3 regions of the Streptomyces sp. NPDC054841 genome follow, and region 2 is predicted to be linked to each of the others. Evidence: riboswitches for the same ligand, from Rfam matches in the RefSeq annotation. Region 2 holds a riboswitch; each other region holds the start of a gene.
What was found. A riboswitch is a leader RNA that binds a small molecule or an ion and turns the genes downstream of it on or off. The one in region 2 is predicted to bind cobalamin.
Positions count from the first base shown of each region.

Region 1: another riboswitch for cobalamin. It lies ahead of metE (5-methyltetrahydropteroyltriglutamate--homocysteine S-methyltransferase); the one in region 2 lies ahead of cobN (cobaltochelatase subunit CobN).
Region 3: another riboswitch for cobalamin. It lies ahead of ACWGI8_RS37925 (ribonucleoside-diphosphate reductase subunit alpha); the one in region 2 lies ahead of cobN (cobaltochelatase subunit CobN).

Region 1 covers NZ_JBSGZO010000436.1:346-5,789, reverse strand. The annotation lists partial or broken gene ACWGI8_RS35800 (amidohydrolase) at 1-138, shown strand, start outside; gene ACWGI8_RS35795 (hypothetical protein) at 244-471, shown strand; gene ACWGI8_RS35790 (YbaY family lipoprotein) at 468-809, shown strand; gene ACWGI8_RS35785 (SPW repeat protein) at 945-1,424, shown strand; gene ACWGI8_RS35780 (MurR/RpiR family transcriptional regulator) at 1,669-2,589, shown strand; cobalamin riboswitch at 2,901-3,121, shown strand; gene metE (5-methyltetrahydropteroyltriglutamate--homocysteine S-methyltransferase) at 3,274-5,444, shown strand, end outside.
Region 2 covers NZ_JBSGZO010000123.1:3,014-8,457, reverse strand. The annotation lists gene ACWGI8_RS18405 (precorrin-8X methylmutase) at 1-213, opposite strand, end outside; gene ACWGI8_RS18400 (cobalamin biosynthesis protein CobG) at 210-1,619, opposite strand; cobalamin riboswitch at 1,664-1,797, shown strand; gene cobN (cobaltochelatase subunit CobN) at 1,835-5,444, shown strand, end outside.
Region 3 covers NZ_JBSGZO010000507.1:414-5,732, forward strand. The annotation lists partial or broken gene ACWGI8_RS37910 (phosphate ABC transporter ATP-binding protein) at 1-47, opposite strand, end outside; gene ACWGI8_RS37915 (hypothetical protein) at 269-748, opposite strand; gene ACWGI8_RS37920 (GNAT family N-acetyltransferase) at 1,062-1,565, shown strand; cobalamin riboswitch at 1,618-1,760, shown strand; gene ACWGI8_RS37925 (ribonucleoside-diphosphate reductase subunit alpha) at 1,891-4,275, shown strand; gene ACWGI8_RS37930 (ribonucleotide-diphosphate reductase subunit beta) at 4,275-5,319, shown strand, end outside.

The sequences.
Region 1 (5,444 bases), on a different contig from region 2:
GTCCGGACCGGAGCCCTCGCCGACCTGATCGTCCTGGACCGGGACCCGTGCGCGGGGCCGCCCGAGGCCATCGCGGAGGCCAAGGTCGCGCTGACCTACGTCGGGGGAGAGCGCGTGTACGCCACCCCCGACGCCTAGACTGGACGAGTAAGTCCTATCTCCGCCGAGCGGCAGGGGGTGGAACGCATGGAGGTGACGAAGTCCCCGTCCGAGCACGTTCCATCCCCTGCACCGAGGAGACGCATGAACGCCGGCCCGTCGGGGCGCACCCGCCGCACGAAGAAGACCGCCGCCCGGCGCCCCGCCGGGCAGTACGTGTTCTTCGAGGCCGGCCCCGCGGGCCGGCGGCTGTTCGTGGAGGAGCGGACCGGGCTGCCGATCACCGCGGAGGTCGCCGCGCTCCTGGCGCGGCTCGACGAGCGCGACCCGGAGCGGGCCCCCGCACGGTTGCCGGCGGGCAGGCCGCGATGACGGACACCGTCGCGGGCTTCGTGACCCTCCCCGCCGACAGTCCGAGGACCCTGGCGGCCCGGGTCCTCGTCGAGGTCCGGGACGTCTCCTTTGCCGATGGTCCTTCCACGGTGGTCGGCGCACAGGTCCAGACGGACGTCGAGCTGACTCCGGGGGGCCGCGTGCCCTTCACCGTCAGGGTGCCGGACCTCGACCCCGGCGCCTCCTACGGACTGCGGGTCCACATCGACCTCTCCGGCACCGGAGCCCTGTCCCAGGGGGACCTGATCAGCACTCAGGCCACCCCCGTCCCGCCGGAGTCGGCCGATGGGCTGATCGCTCCCGTCACCGTCGTATGACCGTGCCGCTGCCGCCCGGACACGGTCCGTATCCGTCCCCACGAGTTGTCCCGGCCGCGTTGACCGGAACTGCGCAGAAAGCGTTTCATTGCAGGTGAACGGCCGATTTCACGCTTCCGAAGGAGGCGGCCCGCCATGACCACCCACCCCAGCATCGAGCAGCACCCCGACCTGGCCGAGATGCGCGCACGTTTCGAACGGGCGACCTCGACGCCTCGCGCGCAGGCGATAGAGACACTGGCCCTCCTCACGGGCCTGTACCTGGCGGCCTCTCCGTGGATCGCCGGGTTCAACGGCCTCACCACGCTGGCCGTGTGCAACCTGATCACCGGTGTCGCCTATGCCCTGTGCATGGGCGGGTTCGGCTCGGCCTACGAGCGGACCCACTCCCAGGCCTGGTGCGCCATAGCCATCGGAGCCTGGACGATCATCTCCCCCTGGGTCGTCGCCGGTAACGTCGCGACGACCCGCAGCATCGTCAGCAACGTCATCGTCGGCGTCGTGGCGCTGCTGCTCGGTCTGGCCATGGCGGCCGTGGCCGAGCGCCGCGTCGGCGGCCTCCGCCGCTCTCGGGCCTCCGCGCGCGGCGGCCCGGACATCGGCCCCATACGCTGAGCGCGTCCCGCCTCAGGGAAGGCCCCGCCCCCGGAAAGCTCCCGCACGTGCCGACCGGGTCGGGGCCTTCCCGTACGACGGCCGGTTCTCCCGCTCAGCCGTCCCCGAACTCGCCGTACGGCGGCCGCAGTCGGCAGCCGCGTACGGGGCTGTCCCACCAGCCGGACAGTGGCCGACGGTTCCCGTGGGCGACCACGGTGCGTGAGCTATGTTGAACCCAAGTGGGACGCGAAGGAGGCACACCGTGCCATCAGGGCAGCATGCGCGCGCGCAGGCGTCTGCTATCACGCCGGGAAGGCAGTCTCCCGATGCGGAGCCGACGCCTGTGGAGAGGGTCCGCGCTCTGTTCGGCGGGCACCGGCTGTCTCCCGCGCAGCGGCGGATCGCGCAGTACATCATCGACCACCTCACCGAGGCCGCCTTCTTGTCGATCACGGATCTCGCGGACCGGGTGGGGGTGAGTCAGCCGTCGGTGACGCGCTTCGCCTCGTCGGTGGGGTTCAGCGGGTTCCCGGCGCTGCGGGAGGCGCTGCAGCCCATCGCGCTGAGCGCGGTCGCCGGCTCGGTGGACACGGGGGAGGACCGCCGCAACGAACTGCAGGCGGCCGTCGACGCCGAGATCGGCAATCTGGAGGGCCTGCGCCGTGTGTTCGCCGACACGGGCAAGGTGCTCGACATCGGCCGGGAGCTCGCCCGGTCGGTCCCGCTGACGATTCTCGGCCTGCGGATCTCCTCTTCGCTCGCGGAGTACTTCGCGTACGGGGCGAGGCGGATCCATCCGGACGTGCGTCTGGTCTCGCGCGGGGGGAGCGTGGCCTACGACGCGCTGCTGCAGTCCCGGGAGGCGGGCGGCACATGGGTGCTGGCGTTCGCGATGCCGCGGCACGCCAAGGAGACACTGGCGGCGATGCGGGCCGCAAGCAGTGCGGGCCTGCGCACCGCACTGATCACGGACCTGACGATGGGGCCGCTGGTCGACGAGGCCGACGTGGCGTTCACGGCCGCCACCGGATCGCGTCTGGTCTTCGACTCGTACGCGGCGCCGGGGGTGCTGTCGGCGGCCATCCTCCAGGCCATGGCCGATGCCGATCCCGAGCGTACGCAGATGCGTCTTGAGCAGTACGAGCAGGCCGCTGAGCAGCACGATTTCTTCCTGGAGTACTGACGCGGGCGGGGCCGGGCGACGGTCTTGCAGGGGGGACTTTCACACCCAGAGGTGCATGAATTTTTTCATGCCCTTGCGTACTTGGCAGTAAATATATTTACTTCAGGTGGCACTGCGGACGACACTCCTCCTCGTCGGCCCCACGGTGTTCTGTTAGGGCAGCCTCTCCCCTTGGCTGCCCCCCGGCGGCCCCGGTCAACCCCTGGGCCGGGGCCGCCGGCAAGACGGCCGGTCTGCTGCATGCAGGCCGCCCGCACCCGCACATTCCTTCCGGAATGTGAACAGTGGTGTCCGCGAACCCACGTACCCCCTACGCTGACCGTGCAGCTGGTACGCCCTGTCAGTTGGACAGGAGTGTCGTAAGAGGGAACCCGGTGGGAATCCGGGACTGCCCCGCAGCGGTGAGCGGGAACGACCGCCGTCATACGCACTGGGCCCGGCCGGGTCTGGGAAGCGACGGCCAGTAGGTGTCCGCCGGGAAACCGGCGACGTGCCCGCGAGTCCGAAGACCTGCCCGTTGCCCGCACGCGACGTACGCGTGCGGAGATCCCGGTGACCTCGAGGGCGGGTCGGCGCACACACCAGGCGGACACGGGCAACATCCGGCCGCCCGGTCGCCGTTCCTTCGCGCCCTCGATCCGTTCCCGGGGTCGTATCGGAGACACGCTCGCGAAGGAGAGTTCCGTGACCAGCAAGTCCGCAGCCACGGGAGCACGGGCCACCGTGTACGGCTACCCCCGGCAGGGCCGGAACCGGGAACTGAAGAAGGCGATCGAGGGCTACTGGAAGGGCCGCGTCACCGCGGACGCCCTCCGGGACACCGCCGCCGGCCTGCGCCGCACCCACTGGCGGCAGCTCGCGGAGGCCGGTGTCCATGAGGTGCCGACCGGTGACTTCTCGTACTACGACCACGTCCTGGACACCAGCGTGATGGTCGGCGCGATCCCCGCCCGCCACCGTGCCGCCGTCGAGGCAGACGCCCTGGACGGCTATTTCGCGATGGCACGCGGCACCCAGGACGTGGCGCCGCTGGAGATGACCAAGTGGTTCGACACCAACTACCACTACCTGGTCCCCGAGCTCGGACCCGGCACCGTCTTCTCCGCCGATCCGGCCAGGCAGGTCGCCGAACTCGAGGAGGCGCTCGCACTCGGCCACCGCGCGCGCCCCGTGCTCGTCGGCCCGGTCACGTATCTGCTGCTGGCCAAGCCCGCTCCTGGTGTCGACGACGGCTTCGAGCCGCTGACGCTGCTGGACCGGCTGCTGCCGGTGTACGCCGAGGTACTCGCCGAACTGCGGGCCGCCGGGGCCGAGTGGGTGCAGCTGGACGAGCCCGCCCTCGTACAGGACCGCACGCCCGCCGAGCTGAACGCCGCCGCCCGCGCCTACCGCGGCCTCGGCGGCCTCAGCGACCGGCCCAGGCTGCTGGTCGCCTCCTACTTCGACCGGCTCGGCGAAGCGCTGCCGGTCCTGGCCAAGGCTCCCGTCGACGGTCTCGCCCTCGATTTCACCGGCCCGGCCGCCGCGAACCTCGACGAACTCGCCGCGGCCGGCGGGCTGCCCGGCAAGCGCCTGGTCGCCGGCGTCGTCGACGGCCGCAACGTATGGATCAACGACCTCTCGGCGTCGCTCGCCACCCTCGGCACCCTGCTCGGTCTCGCCGACCGGGTCGATGTGTCCGCCTCCTGCTCGCTTCTGCATGTCCCGCTGGACAGCACCGTCGAGCACGACATCGATCCACAGATCGCCCGCTGGCTCGCCTTCGCCCGCCAGAAGACCGCCGAGATCGTCACCCTGGCCCGCGGCCTCGCGCAGGGCACGGACACGATCGCGGCGGAGCTGGCCGCGAACCGGGCCGATCTGGCCTCCCGTGCGGGTTCGGCGATCACCCGTGACCCGGCGGTGCGCGCCCGGGCGGCAGCTGTCACCGACGCGGACGGCCGCCGCGCGCAGCCGTACCCGGAGCGGGCCGCCGCCCAGCGCGCCCACCTCGCGCTGCCGTTGCTGCCGACGACCACCATCGGATCGTTCCCGCAGACCGGCGAACTGCGCACCGCCCGTGCCGATCTGCGCGCCGGGCGTATCGACACCGCCGGCTACGAGGAGCGCATCGAGGCCGAGATCCGCGAGGTCATCTCCTTCCAGGAGGAGGCCGGAATCGACGTCCTGGTGCACGGTGAGCCCGAACGCAACGACATGGTGCAGTACTTCGCCGAGCGGCTCACGGGATATCTCGCCACCCGGCACGGCTGGGTCCAGTCGTACGGCACCCGCTGCGTCCGCCCGCCGATCCTCGCCGGCGACATCTCCCGCCCCGGACCGATGACCCTGCGCTGGACCCGCTTCGCGCAGTCGCTCACCGACCGACCGGTCAAGGGCATGCTCACCGGCCCGGTCACCATGCTCGCCTGGTCCTTCGTCCGCGACGACCAGCCGCTCGGGGACACCGCACGCCAGGTCGCTCTCGCCCTGCGGGACGAGGTCGACGACCTCGAGGCGGCGGGAACCTCCGTCATCCAGGTCGACGAACCCGCCCTGCGCGAAACGCTGCCGCTGCGCGCCGCGGACCGGGCTCGCTACCTCACCTGGGCGACGGAGGCGTTCCGCCTCACCACCAGCGGGGTGCGCCCGGACACCCAGATCCACACCCATATGTGCTACGCCGAGTTCGGCGACATCCTCCAGGCCATCGACGACCTCGACGCCGATGTCATCAGCCTGGAGGCCGCCCGCTCCCATATGCAGGTCGCCGGCGAACTCGCCACTGCCGGCTACCCGCGCGAGGTCGGCCCCGGTGTGTACGACATCCACTCGCCGCGCGTCCCGGGCACCGCCGAGGCGGGGGCCCTGCTCCG
Region 2 (5,444 bases):
CAGGGCCGCGCGTGCGCGGGCCACCACGCCGGGCGAGTAGGCGAGATCGCGGACGAGGTCGGTCATGCCGCAGGCGTGGATCATCCGCACCGCGACCTGGCTGACGTCGGCGGGCAGCGCGGCGAGATCGGCCTCGGCGCGGATCGTGGCAAAGGACTGGCGGTAGATCTCCGCGCCGTCCTTCTCGTAGTCGAACACTGTGCTCTCGCTCATCTCGTGACGGTCGTGGGGACGGTCTTCGTGACGGTCTTCGTGACGGTCGTGGGAACAGTCGCGGTCCGGGCCGCCGCAACGGCGTCGGCCAGTCCCTGGTCTGTCGGTACGCCGGTCGGCCCGTCGACTGGTACATCGGCGCCCTGCACGGTCACCCGGTACGTGCCGTCCGCCGTGGCCAGGACGTCCACGTACTCCCCGTGCGGATGTCCGCACCGGCGCTCGCAGCCGGACCAGTACACGGGCAGGCCGCCCCGGCCGGGGGTCGCGTCGGTCCGTACGTCGGCCAGCGACTTGGCGCATCCGGGCCGGCCGGTGCAGGCGCCGACGCCGTACCAGGGGGAGTCGGCGCCGGTGATCAGCCCGGCCTCGCCGAGCTGCGCGAGCCGCGCCTCGGCCGCCGCGCGGTCGGCGAATCCGGGCACGACGACTCCGCGCCACGGCGTGAGCCGTACTTCGTCCGCGGGCGCGGGGAGCAGCGCGCGGAGCTGTGCGACGGTGAGCCGTCCGAGCGGGGCGGCGACGGAGAGGGCCCAGCCGCGGGGACTCTCCACGAGCCCGGGCAGGGGTTCCGCCTCACGGCCGAAGGCCGTACGAGGGTCCGGGGGCTTGCTCCCCACGCGGCGGAGCCGCACATCGACACAGCCGGGAAGGGGCGGGGCCGGGAACGGTTCCGCAGCAACGCCCGCCCGTTCCAGATACGCCCCCACGGCAATGTCCTGCCCACCGGGCAGCTCCCGCACCCGCCACGCCCCCGTGCCTGCCGCGACAGCCGCCGCGAGGAAGGCTTCCGCGGCGGCGAGGGCCGCGCGCGGGGCATCGGCAGCGCGGACGCGAAACGCCTGGCCCCCGACGCGTACGAGCGCCGAGCCGCCCGGCTCTGCGAGCAAGGTCACATCCGCACCGAGGCCCGCCACATCCCCGCGCCCGTCGTCCAGGGCGAACAGGAATCGCCCGGACAGCCCGGCAGCCCAGTCGCTCGCGCACAGCAGTGCGTCCAGTTCGCGCGCCCACAACTGGACGTCGCCGTACCCGAGTCCGTCGAGTCCGGCGAGCGGTGAGGCCAGCACGTTGCGTACCCGCTCGTGCGTGTCCGAGGGCAACAGTCCGGCCTCCCGGAGCACTCCCGCGAGCCGCGCACCGCACCCCTCGCCGAGGCCGCGCAGCTCCGCGTTCCCTCGGGAGGTGATGCTCAGCGCCCCGTCGCCGAGCCGCTCCGCCGCATCGGCCAGGGCTTTGACCTGACGTGCCGTCAAGATGCCTGCGGGCAACCGGAGTCGGGCCAGCTGCCCGTCGTCCGCCGCGTGGAGCCGCAGCGCGCCCGGGCATGCGTCTCCCCGGTCCCGAATGCGGGGTTCGTCCCGGTCCGGGGGTGTTGGCGGTGTGGGCGGCATGGCGGCGAGCATACCCACGTCATTCCAGGTGGCCGCCCTGCCGGCAAGGGCCAGCCTCTACTATGCAGAACGGCACGGGGTCCCAGGGCCCTAGGGAGGAAGCCCGGTGAGAATCCGGCGCGGTCCCGCCACTGTGAGCCGGGCCCTCGGGACCCGGCAAGTCAGGAACTCCCGCCGTCCTACGACCACCCGGGGCGCGGACACCCCGAGGAAGGCCTGCGCACGCGATGACGCACGCGACGATCCTGCTGCTGTCGACCTCTGACACCGACCTGCTCAGCGCCCGCGCGGCCGACGGCAACGACGGCCCGGTGGCGTACCGCTTCGCCAATCCCTCCCGGCTCCCGCTCGACGAGCTGCCGGCGCTCCTCGACGGCACCGACCTCGTCGTCGTACGGCTCCTCGGCGGTATCCGCGCCTGGCAGGAGGGTCTGGACCAGCTGCTGGCCCAGGACCGGCCCGTGGTCGTCCTCACCGGCGAACAGGCCCCCGACGCCCAGCTGATGGAGGCCTCCACCGTCCCGATCGGGATCGCCGCCGAGGCGCACGCCTACCTCGCCCACGGCGGTCCGGACAATCTGGAGCAGCTCGCCCGTTTCCTGTCGGACACGGTCCTGCTCACCGGTCATGGCTTCGAGCCCCCGGCCCCGGCGCCCACCTGGGGCCCCCTGGACCGCGAGGCGAAGAGCACCAGCGGCCCCACCGGCCCCACCATCGCCGTGCTCTACTACCGGGCCCACCACATGAGCGGGAACACCGCCTTCGTCGGTGCCCTCTGCGACGCCGTCGAGGACGCGGGCGGCCGGGCGCTCCCGCTCTACGTGGCATCGCTGCGCGCCCCCGAGCCGGAGCTCCTCGAACAGCTCCGCGGCGCCGACGCCATCGTCACGACCGTCCTCGCCGCCGGCGGCACCAGGCCCGCCGAGGCACAGGCCGGTGGCGACGACGAGTCCTGGGACGCGGGCGCGCTCGCCGCGCTCGACGTGCCCGTCCTGCAGGCGCTGTGCCTGACCGGGTCGCGCAGCAGCTGGGAGGAGAACGACGAGGGCCTGTCCCCGTTGGACGCCGCCAGCCAGGTCGCGGTCCCGGAGTTCGACGGCCGACTCATCACCGTCCCGTTCTCCTTCAAGGAGATCGACGAGGACGGCCTCCCGGCCTATGTCCCCGACCCCGAGCGCGCCGCCCGCGTCGCCGGGATCGCCGTACGCCACGCCCGTCTGCGCCACATCCCGAACGCCGAGAAGCGGCTCGCCCTCGTCCTGTCCGCGTACCCGACGAAGCACTCCCGCATCGGCAACGCCGTCGGCCTCGACACCCCCGCCTCCGCGGTCTCGCTGCTGCGCCGGCTCCAGGCGGAGGGCTACGACTTCGGTACGGAGGAGATCCCCGGCCTCGCGTCCGGCGACGGCGACGAGCTGATCTACGCGCTCATCGAGGCGGGCGGCCACGACCAGGACTGGCTCACCGAGGAGCAGCTCGCCCGCAATCCGGTCCGTATCCCGGCCGCCGACTACAAGCGCTGGTACGCGACCCTGCCGCAGGAACTGCGCGAGCACGTCGAGGAGCACTGGGGCCCGGCGCCCGGCGAGATGTTCCTGGACCGCTCCCGCAATCCCGAGGGCGACATCGTGCTGGCCGCCCTGCGCCGCGGCAATCTCCTCGTCGTCATCCAGCCGCCGCGCGGCTTCGGCGAGAACCCGATCGCGATCTACCACGACCCCGATCTGCCGCCCTCGCACCACTACCTCGCCGCCTACCGCTGGATCGCGGCCTCCGCGGACGACGGAGGTTTCGGCGCCGACGCGATGATCCACCTCGGCAAGCACGGCAACCTGGAGTGGCTGCCCGGCAAGAACGCGGGCCTGTCCGCCGCCTGCGCCCCCGACGCGGCGCTCGGCGACCTGCCGCTCATCTACCCGTTCCTGGTCAACGACCCGGGTGAGGGCACCCAGGCCAAGCGCCGCGTGCACGCCACCCTCATCGACCATCTCGTCCCGCCGATGGCCCGCGCCGACTCGTACGGCGACATCGCGCGCCTGGAGCAGCTGCTCGACGAGTACGCGCAGATCTCCTCGATGGACCCGGCGAAGCTCCCGGCCATCCGCGCCCAGATCTGGACCCTGATCCAGGCCGCGAAGCTCGACCACGACCTGGGGCTGGACGACCGGCCCGACGACGACGGCTTCGACGACTTCCTGCTCCATGTCGACGGCTGGCTCTGCGAGGTCAAGGACGCCCAGATCCGCGACGGTCTGCATGTGCTCGGCGGTGCGCCGACCGGACCCGAGCGCGTCAATCTCGTCCTGTCCATCCTCCGCGCCCGGCAGATCTGGGGCGGTACGACCGCCCTGCCCGGCCTGCGTGAAGCCCTCGGCCTCGACGAGTCCGCCGCCACCCGCACCACCGCCGACGAGGCGGAGGCCGCGGCCCGCGCGCTGGTCGAGGCGATGGAGGCGGCCGAATGGAACCCGGCCGCCGTCGCCTCCGTGGCGGAGGGATACGGACAGGCCGTCGCCGACATCCTCGACTTCGCCGCCCGCCAGGTCGTCCCGCGCCTCGCCGCCACCACCGACGAGCTCGACCACGCCGTCCACGCGCTGAACGGCGGCTTCGTCCCGGCAGGACCTTCCGGTTCGCCGCTGCGCGGCCTCGTCAACGTCCTGCCGACCGGCCGTAACTTCTACTCGGTCGACCCCAAGGCCGTGCCGTCCCGCCTCGCCTGGGAGACCGGCCAGGCTCTCGCCGAGTCGCTGCTCACGCGCTACCGCACCGACAACGGCGAGTGGCCCACCTCCGTCGGCCTGTCCCTGTGGGGTACGAGCGCGATGCGCACCGCCGGCGACGATGTCGCCGAGGCCCTCGCGCTGCTCGGCATCCGCCCCGTCTGGGACGAGGCGTCCCGCCGCGTCACCGGCCTGGAGCCCGTCCCGGCCGAGGAGCTGGGCCGCCCGCGCATCGACGTCACCCTGCGTATCTCCGGCTTCTTCCGGGATGCGTTCCCGCACGTCATCGGCCTGCTGGACGACGCCGTAAGGCTTGCCGCCTCGCTCGACGAGCCCGCCGACGTCAACTACGTACGGGCGCACGCCCAGGCGGACCTGGCCGAGCACGGCGACGAACGCCGCGCCACCACCCGTATCTTCGGTTCCCGTCCGGGCACGTACGGCGCCGGTCTGCTGCAGCTGATCGACTCCCGCGACTGGCGCACCGACGCCGACCTCGCCGAGGTGTACACGGTGTGGGGCGGGTACGCGTACGGCCGCGGCCTCGAAGGCCGCCCCGCCCGTGACGAGATGGAGACGGCGTACAAGCGGATCGCGGTCGCCGCGAAGAACACCGACACCCGCGAGCACGACATCGCCGACTCCGACGACTACTTCCAGTACCACGGCGGCATGGTCGCCACCGTCCGTGCGCTGCGCGGCACCGCCCCCGAGGCCTACATCGGCGACTCGACCCGCCCCGAGACGGTCCGCACCCGCACGCTCGTCGAGGAGACCTCCCGGGTCTTCCGCGCCCGCGTCGTCAACCCCAAGTGGATCGAGGCGATGCGCCGCCACGGTTACAAGGGCGCCTTCGAACTCGCCGCGACCGTGGACTACTTGTTCGGCTACGACGCCACGACCGGTGTGGTCGCCGACTGGATGTACGACAAGCTCACCGAGGCCTACGTCCTGGACCCGGAGAACCGCGAATTCCTCCAGCAGGCGAACCCCTGGGCCCTGCACGGCATCGCGGAGCGCCTGCTGGAGGCGGAGTCCCGCGGCATGTGGGAGAAGCCCGATCCGGCGGTCGTCGCGGCGCTGCGCGACGTCCTCCTGGAGACGGAGGGCGACC
Region 3 (5,319 bases), on a different contig from region 2:
CGCTGCTGCTGGCCGCCGGAGAGCGCGCCGCCGGGCTGACGGAGACGGGAGAATCCGGCGACGCCGAGCGCCTGGTTGGCGCGGTAGGTGAGGAAGACGCCGACCAGCAGCATGATGGCCAGCACGACGGCACCGCTGCCGCGGGCACCTCCCCGGAACAGCCGGTCCCCGAGCTCTCCCCCGCCGCGCAGGGCGCGGGGCGTGTCCGCCGCGTCCGCGGGGTCCGGTGCGGGCTCGGACGGGCCGGTGAGCCCCGGCATGACGACCGTCATCGGGCACCCGCCCCGGCCCTGATGGCGGCGCGCGCAAGGGCGTTGGACGCGAAGCCGTGGCCGTCGTCGTCCTGCTCCGCACATGTGGACGCCGGTTCCGCGGCGCCGCGCAACGGCACTCCGCGCAGCCGGGGCCTGCTGGGCATCCCCTCGGCCAGCCGGGCCACGGGAACGGCCGCCAGGAACTGGCTGAGGTTGTACTGGCACTCGCGCTGGCGCAGATAGGGCCTGCCCGCGACCGCGACGGCCCGCCCGTCGAGCTCGAGGCGCCATGTCCAGCTGCCCGCCGTGTCCGGCATGGAGAGCAGCACACGGGCCTCGGCGACCTTCTCACGCAGTTCGATCATCGCGGCAGCGCATTCCTCCGGGCCGGCGAACGCTTCGGCGCTGCGTCCCAGTTCGCGGTTGTTCGCCCCGATCAGCCGCCACCCGACCGGCTTCTCCTCCTCAGGTCTCTGCGGCGATACGCGCATCACGTACAAGAACCGTGGCCGAACCGTCGAAACCACCCCCTCTCGTCGTCCGTCCATGTGCTCTGCACGTGTGGCGGAAAAGCCCTCCCCGAGCGCACCTGACGCTCGCGGGTTGTGTAGGGCCTGTATGCAAGGCGAGGTGAAGGCCGAACGGAGGGAAAATGAATGGGAAGCTCCGGGGAACTCAAGGTAATCGTGATCACGGTTCCGGTGACGCTGCGCGGCCTCCGCCCCGGCCCCGCACCACCGGCGGCCCCTGGAAACCCGTGACCTGCGGAAGCGGAATCACCTGGCCCGCCTGCGGCAGACTGCCGGGATGGATGTGATCATCAGACCGCTGGAGCCGCAGGAGCACGACGTCCTCGGCGAACTCACCGCACAGGCGTATCTCGGGGACGGCCTGCTGGACTTAGGGGAGCAGGATCCTTATCTCGCCGTGCTGCGGGATGTGTCCGGACGCGCCGCGCAGTCCGAGGTGCTGGTCGCCGTCGACGGCTCGGGGCGCCCGCTCGGCGGCGTGGCGTTCACGGCGGGCGGGAGGCCGTACGCCGATGTCGCGGGGGACGGCGAGGCCGAGTTCCGGATGCTGGCCGTCGCCGCCGAGGCCCGGGGGCGTGGTGTGGGCGAGGCTCTCGTCAAAGCGTGCATCGAGCGGGCCCGGGCCCTCGAGGGGTGCCGCCGGCTGGTGCTGTCGACCCAGCAGCGGATGCGTGGCGCCCACCGCATCTATGAGCGTCTGGGCTTCGTACGAACCCCGGAGCGGGACTGGAAACCGGCGGCCGGCCGCAATCCCCTGCTGACGTACGCACTTGAGCTCTGAGGGGTGAGCCACGCCACCGCGACACAACATGTGGGGGGCGCAGCATCGACCCGCCCCTACATGTATGCTCGACTCCGTTGCCGCAGCAGGGGAATCCGGTGGAAATCCGGAACTGTCCCGCAACGGTGAGTTGGTCTGCATTCGCTCCTTTGCATACCCACGAGTCCGAGGACCTGTCGGCAACGCACCCGGTCCGTCCGGCCCGGGTGCCGACACGTCCGGGCCTCGCGGAACAGGCCGGTGGACGCGGCGCACCGGCTCTCAGACGCGTGCGCCCGTGCCCCTGCGCCCCGCCGGCCCCCAGCCGAGCGAGGGAGAGCACCCCGTGACCATCGCGCCGCCCGATCCTGCTTCAACGAAGCTCACCGACGGGCCAGGTACCGCGCTGCTGCGGACCCTTACCGACCTCACCGCCGATCTCCCCGACACCGACCCGGGCCGCGTCGCCGCCGCCGCGCTCCGGGGCCGTCACGCGGGCTCGGACGAGGCCGAACTGCGCGAGCTGGCCACCGAAGCGGCCGCCGGCCTGATCTCGGAGGACCCGGCCTACTCACGGCTCGCGGCCCGGCTGCTCACCCTCACCATCGCGGAGGAGGCGGCCTCACAGGGGGCGGCCGCCTTCTCCGGCTCGGTCGCCGTCGGCCACCGCGAGGGCCTGATCGCGGACCGCACAGCCGCGTTCGTACAGACCCACGCCGGGCGCCTCGACACGCTCATCGACCCCGCCGGCGACGACCGCTTCGGCTACTTCGGCCTGCGCACCCTCTACAGCCGCTATCTCCTCCGGCACCCGATCACCCGCAAGGTCATCGAGACGCCGCAGCAGTTCATGCTGCGCGTAGCCGCCGGCCTGGCGGAGGACGACTCGGTCCGGGCCCTCGACGAAGTCGCCTCGCTGTACGGGATGATGAGCCGGCTGGACTACCTGCCGTCCTCCCCCACCCTCTTCAACTCCGGCACGCGCCACCCCCAGATGTCGTCCTGCTATCTGCTGGACTCCCCGCTGGACGAGCTGGACTCCATCTACGACCGCTACCACCAGGTCGCGAGGCTGTCGAAGCACGCGGGCGGCATCGGCCTCTCCTACTCCCGCATCCGCTCCCGCGGTTCGCTGATCCGCGGCACCAACGGCCACTCCAACGGCATCGTGCCGTTCCTGCGGACGCTGGACTCCTCGGTCGCCGCCGTGAACCAGGGCGGCCGCCGCAAGGGCGCGGCCTGCGTCTACCTGGAGACCTGGCACGCGGACATCGAGGAGTTCCTGGAGCTGCGCGACAACACGGGCGAGGAGGCGCGCCGTACGCACAACCTCAACCTGGCGCACTGGATCCCCGACGAGTTCATGCGCCGGGTGAACGCGGACGCCGAGTGGTCGCTGTTCTCACCGGCCGACGTGCCCGAACTGGTCGACCTCTGGGGCGACGACTTCGACGCCGCCTACCGCAAGGCGGAGGCCGCCGGGCTCGCGCGCAAGACGATCCCGGCCCGTGACCTCTACGGCCGCATGATGCGCACCCTCGCCCAGACCGGCAACGGCTGGATGACGTTCAAGGACGCCTCGAACCGGACCGCGAACCAGACCGCCGAGCCCGGCACGGTCGTCCACTCCTCCAACCTGTGCACCGAGATCATCGAGGTCACGAACGACGGCGAGACGGCGGTCTGCAACCTCGGTTCGGTCAACCTCGGCGCCTTCGTCGAAGAGGGAGCCGACGGCGCGGAGATCGCCTGGGAGCGGCTGGACGAGACCGTCCGTACGGCCGTGACCTTCCTCGACCGGGTCGTCGACATCAACTTCTACCCGACCGAGCAGGCCGGCCGCTCCAACGCCAAGTGGCGCCCGGTGGGCCTGGGCGCGATGGGTCTCCAGGACGTCTTCTTCAAGCTGCGGATGCCGTTCGACTCGGCCGAGGCCCGGGCCCTTTCGACGCGGATCGCCGAGCGGATCATGCTGGCGGCGTACGAGGCGTCCTGCGACCTCGCCGAGCGCAGCGGCCCGCTGCCCGCCTGGGAGCAGACCCGCGCGGCGCGCGGCGTTCTGCACCCCGATCACTACGGCGCTGCCGTGGAGCTCAACTGGCCCGAGCGCTGGGCGGCGCTGCGCGCCCGGATCGCCGCGACCGGGATGCGCAACTCGCTCCTCCTCGCCATCGCGCCGACCGCGACCATCGCCTCGATCGCGGGCGTGTACGAGTGCATCGAGCCGCAGGTCTCCAACCTCTTCAAGCGCGAGACGCTGTCCGGCGAGTTCCTGCAGGTCAACTCCTACCTGGTGGACGACCTGAAGAAGCTGGGCGTGTGGGACGCGCAGACCCGTGAGGCGCTGCGCGACTCCAGCGGCTCGGTGCAGGGCCTGAACTGGATCCCGGCGGATGTGCGCGAGCTGTACCGCACGGCGTGGGAGATCCCGCAGCGCGGCCTCATCGACATGGCCGCCGCCCGCACGCCGTTCCTGGACCAGTCGCAGTCGCTGAACCTCTTCATGGAGACGCCGACCATCGGCAAGCTCTCCTCGATGTACGCGTACGCCTGGAAGCAGGGCCTGAAGACGACGTACTACCTGCGCTCCCGCCCGGCGACCCGGATCGCCCGCGCCGCGTCCGGCACCGCGGCCGCCGCCGCACCCATCCCCGTACAGCAGGCGGCCCCCGACGCCGACGCGATCGCCTGCTCCCTTGAGAACCCCGAGTCCTGCGAGGCCTGCCAGTAATGACCACCGCGAACGACAGCAAGGCCGAGAAGAATCTTCTCGACCCGGGCTTCGAACTGACTCTCCGCCCCATGCGTTACCCGGACTTCTACGAGCGCTACCGGGACGCGATCAAGAACACGTGGACCGTGGAGGAGGTCGACCTCCACTCCGACGTCGCCGACCTCGCCAAGCTCTCCCCCGGTGAGCAGCATCTGATCGGCCGTCTGGTCGCCTTCTTCGCGACCGGCGACTCGATCGTCGCGAACAACCTGGTGCTGACGCTCTACAAGCACATCAACTCCCCCGAGGCGCGCCTGTACCTGTCGCGGCAGCTCTTCGAGGAGGCCGTGCACGTCCAGTTCTATCTGACGCTGCTGGACACCTACCTCCCGAATCCGGAGGACCGCGCCGCCGCCTTCGACGCGGTCGAGAACATCCCCTCGATCCGCGAGAAGGCCCAGTTCTGCTTCAAGTGGATGGCCGCCCTCGATGGGGAAGGGGGGGTGGAGAAGATCGAGCGGCTGGAGACGAAGGCCGACCGCCGCCGCTTCCTGCTGAACCTGATCTGCTTCGCGGCCTGCATCGAGGGGCTGTTCTTCTACGGCGCCTTCGCGTACGTGTACTGGTTCCGCTCCCGGGGCCTGCTGCACGGCCTGGCGACCGGGACGAACTGGGTCTTCCGCGACGAGACGATGCACATGAACTTCGCCTTCGAGGTCGTGGACACGGTCCGCAAGGAGGAGCCGGAGCTCTTCGACGACGAACTCCAGCAGCAGGTCACCGACATGCTGCGGGAGGCCGTCGAGGCGGAGCTGCAGTTCGGCCGCGATCTGTGCGGTGACGGCCTGCCGGGCATGAACACCGAGTCGATGCGCGAGTACCTGGAGTGCGTGGCCGACCAGCGGCTCACCCGGCTGGGCTTCGCCCCGGTCTACGGTTCGCAGAATCCGTTCTCCTTCATGGAGCTCCAGGGCGTCCAGGAGCTGACGAACTTCTTCGAGCGTCGCCCGTCGGCGTATCAGGTGGCGGTCGAGGGCTCGGTCGACCTGGACGAGGACTTCT